Regions from separate parts of the Geobacillus sp. CAMR5420 genome, predicted to be linked through region 2. Evidence: a T-box and tRNA genes for the amino acid it is inferred to sense, from the RefSeq annotation. Region 2 holds a T-box; the other holds one or more tRNA genes.
The links. The T-box of region 2 lies ahead of ileS (isoleucine--tRNA ligase). A T-box ahead of a tRNA ligase gene usually reads a tRNA of that ligase, here a tRNA-Ile.
Positions count from the first base shown of each region.

Region 1 (3,253 bases), on a different contig from region 2:
CTCAATTGGATAGAGCATCTGACTACGGATCAGAAGGTTAGGGGTTCGAATCCTCTCGAGCGCGTTTTATCGGGAAGTAGCTCAGCTTGGTAGAGCACACGGTTCGGGTCCGTGAGGTCGCAGGTTCAAATCCTGTCTTCCCGATTTATCATGGGGCCTTAGCTCAGCTGGGAGAGCGCCTGCTTTGCAAGCAGGAGGTCATCGGTTCGATCCCGATAGGCTCCACCTTTTGACTTCTTAAATTTGGCGGTGTAGCTCAGCTGGCTAGAGCGTACGGTTCATACCCGTGAGGTCGGGGGTTCGATCCCCTCCACCGCCACCATTATCGGACCTTTAGCTCAGCTGGTTAGAGCAGACGGCTCATAACCGTCCGGTCGTAGGTTCGAGTCCTACAAGGTCCACCATTATTATTGTTGCTTTTTTGGAGGAGTACCCAAGTGGTTGAAGGGGTCGGTCTTGAAAACCGAGAGGCGCCGCAAGGCGCGCGGGGGTTCGAATCCCTCCTCCTCCGCCATGCACTTTAAAATCGTGCCGGCTTAGCTCAATTGGTAGAGACGAGCATTCGCATCGTCGAATCTGCTGCGAGTTGTCCCGACGCATCCCACTTCTTTGAATAAGCTTGCAGAGGAAGGGACACCGAGCATTTGACTTCCTCGAATTAGCTGGGAGAGGAAGAGGCACAACCAGGCAGACAACATGAATCACTAGCTAATTTTAAATGTGCCGGCTTAGCTCAATTGGTAGAGCAACTGACTTGTAATCAGTAGGTTGCGGGTTCAAGTCCTGCAGCCGGCACCAGAACGAGGCGACTATGGCGAAGTGGTTAACGCACCAGATTGTGGCTCTGGCATGCGTGGGTTCGATTCCCACTAGTCGCCCTTTTCATTATATTCTATATTTGCGGGTGTAGTTTAGTGGTAAAACCTCAGCCACGAGCATCTGCATCATCGAATCTGCTTCGAGTTGCCCCGACGCATCTGGCTTCTATGAATCAGCTGGTAGAGGAAGGGGCATGGAAGCAGCGTGGCGGATGTTCAACTAAATGATATGCGGGTGTAGTTTAGTGGTAAAACCTCAGCCTTCCAAGCTGATGTCGTGGGTTCGATTCCCATCACCCGCTTTTTATGGGCCTATAGCTCAGCTGGTCAGAGCGCACGCCTGATAAGCGTGAGGTCGGTGGTTCAAGTCCACTTAGGCCCATTATTTTCCATTGAATATTTTTGGGTCATTCGCTATAATAATGGGCGAACAATGCCCCATCGTTCCACAGCAAAATCGGAGCGACGAGCTTCACATCTTCGAATTCGCTGCGAGTTGCCTCGACGCATCTCGCTTCCTTGAATTAGCTGGCAGAGGAAGAGGCAACGAGCACATTTGGAAGATGTGCATAACATATAGTTATTCATCATTCCGCAATAGCTCAGCGGTAGAGCAACCGGCTGTTAACCGGTAGGTCGTAGGTTCGAATCCTACTTGCGGAGCCATTTCTTTGGAGAAGTACCCAAGTGGCTGAAGGGGACGGTTTGCTAAACCGTTAGGTCGCAGTTTTGCGGCGCGCGGGTTCAAATCCCGCCTTCTCCGCCATAATGGCCCGTTGGTCAAGTGGTTAAGACACCGCCCTTTCACGGCGGTAACACGGGTTCGAATCCCGTACGGGTCACTGGTTGCTGGCACCAGAGATTCTGGTGCCCTTTTGTACAATTTCTTTTGTCGATTTTTGCGTTTTTTTCTTGCGATGCGTGTGGAAGTCTGTTATAATATCTCTCGTTAGCTTTAAAATTACGTTATGATTGTTGGGGACAACGCAGTGTTTCGTTTCGTTAAAGAACGAGGCATTGCGTTTTTTTATTTACCACCCTAAACCGAGAAGACCCTCACTTCCACGCGTGAGCGTAGGGAGAGAGTTCAGGTAGGGAGGGAGTCCCCCGTTTCCAACGGCAGGAAAGTGGGGGGAGAAGATCAAATGAACAATTGGGCGTCGGCTTCGCCGCCATGAATTTGCACAAACATCGTTTGGATGGCTTGAAGCTGGCGCTTGGCGGTTTCTTCTGGCGTTGATGGGAGAAAGTAAACGATTTGCAAAGCGTTTTTCGTTTCTCTCGTCACGGCGGTCCGCTCCGAATCGACGATCGGACTGCCAAACGGCCCTCGTTCATCTTTGCTGACGAGTTTGTTGGCAAAGTTGACTGTGCGGCCGTTTAACGCGATGTATTCATCTTGTTCCGTGCCGATCGTGAGCGTCACTGTCCCGTTGATGCGGTCTAGATCATAGATGCCGAGCGGAATTTTATAATAGAGTGAAAAAAAGTTGTTTATGTCCGCCGCTGAATGGATAGGCGGAATGAAGCTTTTTTTCTGGATGCGTCGGTACAGGCTTTCACTTGACGGTCGATAGCGGCTTGGGTCCGTTCCGATTTGTTTGAAAGTACGGCGCCATTCGACCATCTCAGGGATGTCGGCAATCGACTTTTCCTGCAGCTCGATGTAAAGAGATTCTTGAAACAGCTCAAGCCTCCCCCTTAACATTTGCGGTGAATCGCTGACCTCGATATGATGATAGCGGATGACGCCGAATTTACCAGAAGGAAGGCGTTGCTTTAGTTGTTCTGATATCACGCATTTCATCTTGATCACCTCGGATTTCATTTTACCATATATGACGAAAGGAGGGAAAACGATGGATGTTATGGCATTAAAGCAGGAAGTCATTGAGTACAGTCGGTCAATCGGCATTGATAAAATCGGATTTGCGAGCGCTGATCCGTTTGTTGAATTAAAGGAACGGCTGCGCCGCCAGCAGGAGCTCGGCTATCAGTCCGGTTTTGAGGAACCAGATATTGAGAAACGGACGAATCCTTCATTGCTTCTTCCGGAAGCAAAATCGATTATTGCCATTGCTCTTGCCTATCCGTCTAAAATGAAAAATGCGCCGCGGGGGACAAAGACGGAACGGCGCGGCGTTTTTTGCCGCGCTTCATGGGGAAAGGACTACCACGATGTGTTGCGGGAACGTTTGCAGCAGCTCGAGGAGTTTTTGCTGGCCAAAGTGCCCCATGCCCGCGTTCGCTCGATGGTGGATACCGGAGAGCTCGCTGATCGGGCGGTGGCGGAACGAGCAGGGATCGGTTGGAGCGGCAAGAACTGCTCTATTATTACACCGGAGTTTGGATCGTATGTGTATTTGGGAGAAATGATTACGAATATTCCATTTCCCCCTGATGAACCGGTTGAAAACCGATGCGGCACGTGCACG
Region 1 covers NZ_JHUS01000013.1:2,048-5,300, forward strand. Annotated here, with positions in the region: tRNA gene DI44_RS13520 (tRNA-Arg) at 1-64, shown strand, start outside; tRNA gene DI44_RS13515 (tRNA-Pro) at 71-144, shown strand; tRNA gene DI44_RS13510 (tRNA-Ala) at 153-225, shown strand; tRNA gene DI44_RS13505 (tRNA-Met) at 246-322, shown strand; tRNA gene DI44_RS13500 (tRNA-Ile) at 328-404, shown strand; tRNA gene DI44_RS13495 (tRNA-Ser) at 424-514, shown strand; tRNA gene DI44_RS13490 (tRNA-Thr) at 723-798, shown strand; tRNA gene DI44_RS13485 (tRNA-His) at 806-878, shown strand; tRNA gene DI44_RS13480 (tRNA-Gly) at 1,050-1,120, shown strand; tRNA gene DI44_RS13475 (tRNA-Ile) at 1,127-1,200, shown strand; tRNA gene DI44_RS13470 (tRNA-Asn) at 1,410-1,484, shown strand; tRNA gene DI44_RS13465 (tRNA-Ser) at 1,492-1,584, shown strand; tRNA gene DI44_RS13460 (tRNA-Glu) at 1,589-1,660, shown strand; gene DI44_RS13455 (phenylalanine--tRNA ligase beta subunit-related protein) at 1,960-2,625, opposite strand; gene queG (tRNA epoxyqueuosine(34) reductase QueG) at 2,678-3,253, shown strand, end outside.
Region 1: it has a tRNA-Ile gene. The T-box ahead of ileS (isoleucine--tRNA ligase) is inferred to sense a tRNA for this amino acid. The anticodon was not compared.

Region 2 (3,253 bases):
GGTTTCCCAATGCGCGCGAAACGCGGTTCGGACAGATGTTGGCCGCTATTTGCGAGCCGTATTTAGAGCCGTTTCGGCGGGTCATTCCGCCGCTTGGCATCATTGACGTCTCCCCAATCGTCGCGTTTATCGTTCTTGAATTCGCGACGAGAGGGCTTCACGCCCTGTTCGACATTCTTCAGTCGCAGTTTTAACTTCGTTTTGCGCGCACGGCGCCGCCGCTCTCCGCCCGGCAGGCAAAAAGGCGGAAGGGCGAAACTCGCAGAGAGGAATCCGTTGTGGGTTCCTTTCTTCCATGAAAGCAAGGTGACGTCGAGTGGAGCTGTATCAGCATTTTCGCAAAGAGGAACATCCGTTCATTGATCAAGTGCTCGAGTGGAAGGAGATGGTGAGCCGTCAGTACGCTCCGAAGCTGACCGATTTTCTCGATCCGCGCGAGCAGCAAATCGTGCAAAGCATCGCCGGCGGTGCGGAAGATGTGCGCGCGTTCTTTTTCGGCGGCGCCCCGTTTGTCGAGCGGAAGCGGGTGTTTCTCGCTCCGCCGTATATCGACCCTGAGGAAGAGGATTATGGCATTGTACTGTTTGCCGTCCGCTATCCGGCGAAATTCGTTTCCCTTGAACATCGCGACGTGTTGGGGGCGCTGATGTCGCTTGGCTTGCGGCGCGGCAAGTTTGGCGATATTCTCATTCGGGATGGGGAAATTCAGTTTTTTGTTGCTGCTGAAGTCGCCGACTACGTCCGCTTGCATGTCGAAACGATCGGCAAAGCTCCGGTTGCGCTTGAGCCGCTTCCGTTGTCGGCAGCCATGCCGCTTGCCGAAACGTGGGAGGAAGGAACGGTCACGGTGTCTTCTCTAAGGCTCGATGCTGTGCTCGCTCAGGTGTTTCGCCTTGCGCGCGAGAAAGCGCGTGCGCTTGTTGAAAGCGGGCTTGTCAAAGTCAACTGGAAGGTGGTGGACAAGCCGGATTTCCTCTGCGGACCGGGCGATGTCCTGTCGGCGCGCGGTTTTGGCCGCTGCAAGCTGTTTTCGGTGGAAGGGCCGACGAAAAAAGAGCGCTGGCTCGTTCAGATTGGCCGACAAAAATAAGCAAATGACGGCAGGAAATCGGCAAACCATGTCGAATGAAAGTGAAGAAAAGGAATGATGGAGACGGAGGTGGCCGTTGTGCCGTTGACGCCATTGGATATTCACAACAAGGAATTCAGCCGCGGGTTTCGTGGGTACGATGAAGACGAAGTGAACGAGTTTCTCGATCAAGTCATTAAAGACTATGAAATGCTCATCCGTGAAAAAAAGCAGCTGGAAGAAAAAGTGGCCGAACTGACGGAAAAGCTGAACTACTTTGCGAACATTGAAGAGACGCTCAATAAGTCGATTCTTGTTGCACAGGAAGCAGCGGAAGAAGTGAAGCGGAATGCGCAAAAAGAGGCGAAGCTGATCATTAAAGAGGCGGAAAAAAACGCCGAGCGCATCATCAGCGATGCATTAGCGAAATCGCGGAAAATCGCCCTCGAGATCGAGGAGCTGAAGCGGCAGTCGAAAGTGTTCCGCGCCCGTTTCCGCATGCTTGTCGAGGCCCAGCTCGATATGATCAACAGCCGCGATTGGGACGAGTTGATGGAGTATGAGGCGCCGGATTTGGAAGAAGGGGCGAGAGAACCGCTGTCACAGCCTTGACGAACCGAAGACGTTTCGGTTATAATAATTGGCAAAAATCGCCGCATCAGCCGCCGTGGGAGGCGGTTGGCTTTTTTCAGGATGAATAGCGAAATAGCCATCGACGATGAAAGGGACAGTAGCTCTTGTACGACCGGTCGCAGCGAGCCGGGGATGGTGGAAGCCTGGCATCGGCGCAAGAGTGAACATCACCCTGGAGTTCCATGCCGAACATCAAGTAGGCCATGGCGCGTCATTCCCGTTACGAATGAAAAGAGGGCTGTGCGTCGTTTGCATGGCCAAGAAGGGTGGTACCGCGAGACCGTTCTCGTCCCTTGCCGGGGGGAGAACGGTTTTTTATTTGGAATCTATCGTTCGAAGGAGGAGCAAGGATGGATTACAAAGAAACGCTGCTCATGCCGAAGACCGACTTCCCGATGCGCGGCAACTTGCCGAAGCGGGAGCCGGAAATGCAAAAAAAATGGGAGGAAATGGACATTTACCGGAAAGTGCAGGAGCGGACGAAAGGACGGCCGCTGTTTGTTCTGCATGACGGCCCGCCGTATGCCAACGGCGACATTCATATGGGTCATGCGCTGAACAAAATTTTAAAAGATATCATCGTCCGCTACAAATCCATGAGCGGCTATTGCGCCCCATACGTGCCGGGCTGGGATACGCACGGCTTGCCGATCGAAACGGCCCTTGCCAAGCAAGGAGTTGACCGCAAATCGATGAGCGTCGCCGAGTTCCGCAAGTTGTGCGAGCAATATGCGTATGAACAAATCGACAACCAGCGCCGGCAATTCAAGCGGCTCGGTGTGCGCGGCGACTGGGACAACCCATACATTACGCTCAAACCGGAGTACGAAGCCCAGCAAATTAAAGTGTTTGGCGAAATGGCGAAAAAAGGGCTCATCTACAAAGGGTTGAAGCCGGTCTATTGGTCGCCGTCAAGCGAATCGGCGCTCGCCGAAGCGGAAATCGAATATAAAGACAAGCGCTCGCCGTCGATTTATGTCGCCTTCCCGGTGAAAAACGGCAAAGGCGTGCTTGAGGGCGATGAGCGAATCGTCATTTGGACGACGACGCCGTGGACGATTCCGGCGAACTTGGCGATCGCGGTTCATCCGGATTTGGATTACCATGTTGTCGATGTCAGCGGAAAACGGTATGTCGTCGCCGCCGCCTTGGCGGAATCGGTGGCGAAAGAAATCGGTTGGGACGCATGGTCGGTCGTCAAAACGGTCAAAGGAAAAGAGCTTGAATACGTCGTGGCGAGACATCCGTTTTATGAGCGCGACTCGCTTGTTGTGTGCGGCGAACACGTCACGACCGACGCCGGCACGGGCTGCGTCCATACGGCGCCGGGCCACGGGGAAGACGACTTTCTCGTTGGGCAAAAATATGGGCTTCCGGTCCTTTGTCCGGTTGATGAACGCGGCTACATGACCGAGGAAGCGCCGGGATTTGCCGGGATGTTTTACGAAGACGCCAACAAGGCGATTACACAGAAGCTTGAGGAAGTCGGCGCTTTGTTGAAGCTTGGGTTTATCACCCACTCGTATCCGCACGACTGGCGGACAAAGCAGC
Region 2 covers NZ_JHUS01000029.1:47,011-50,263, forward strand. Annotated here, with positions in the region: gene DI44_RS10760 (YggT family protein) at 1-194, shown strand, start outside; gene DI44_RS10755 (RNA-binding protein) at 317-1,090, shown strand; gene DI44_RS10750 (DivIVA domain-containing protein) at 1,169-1,681, shown strand; T-box leader at 1,779-1,999, shown strand; gene ileS (isoleucine--tRNA ligase) at 2,053-3,253, shown strand, end outside.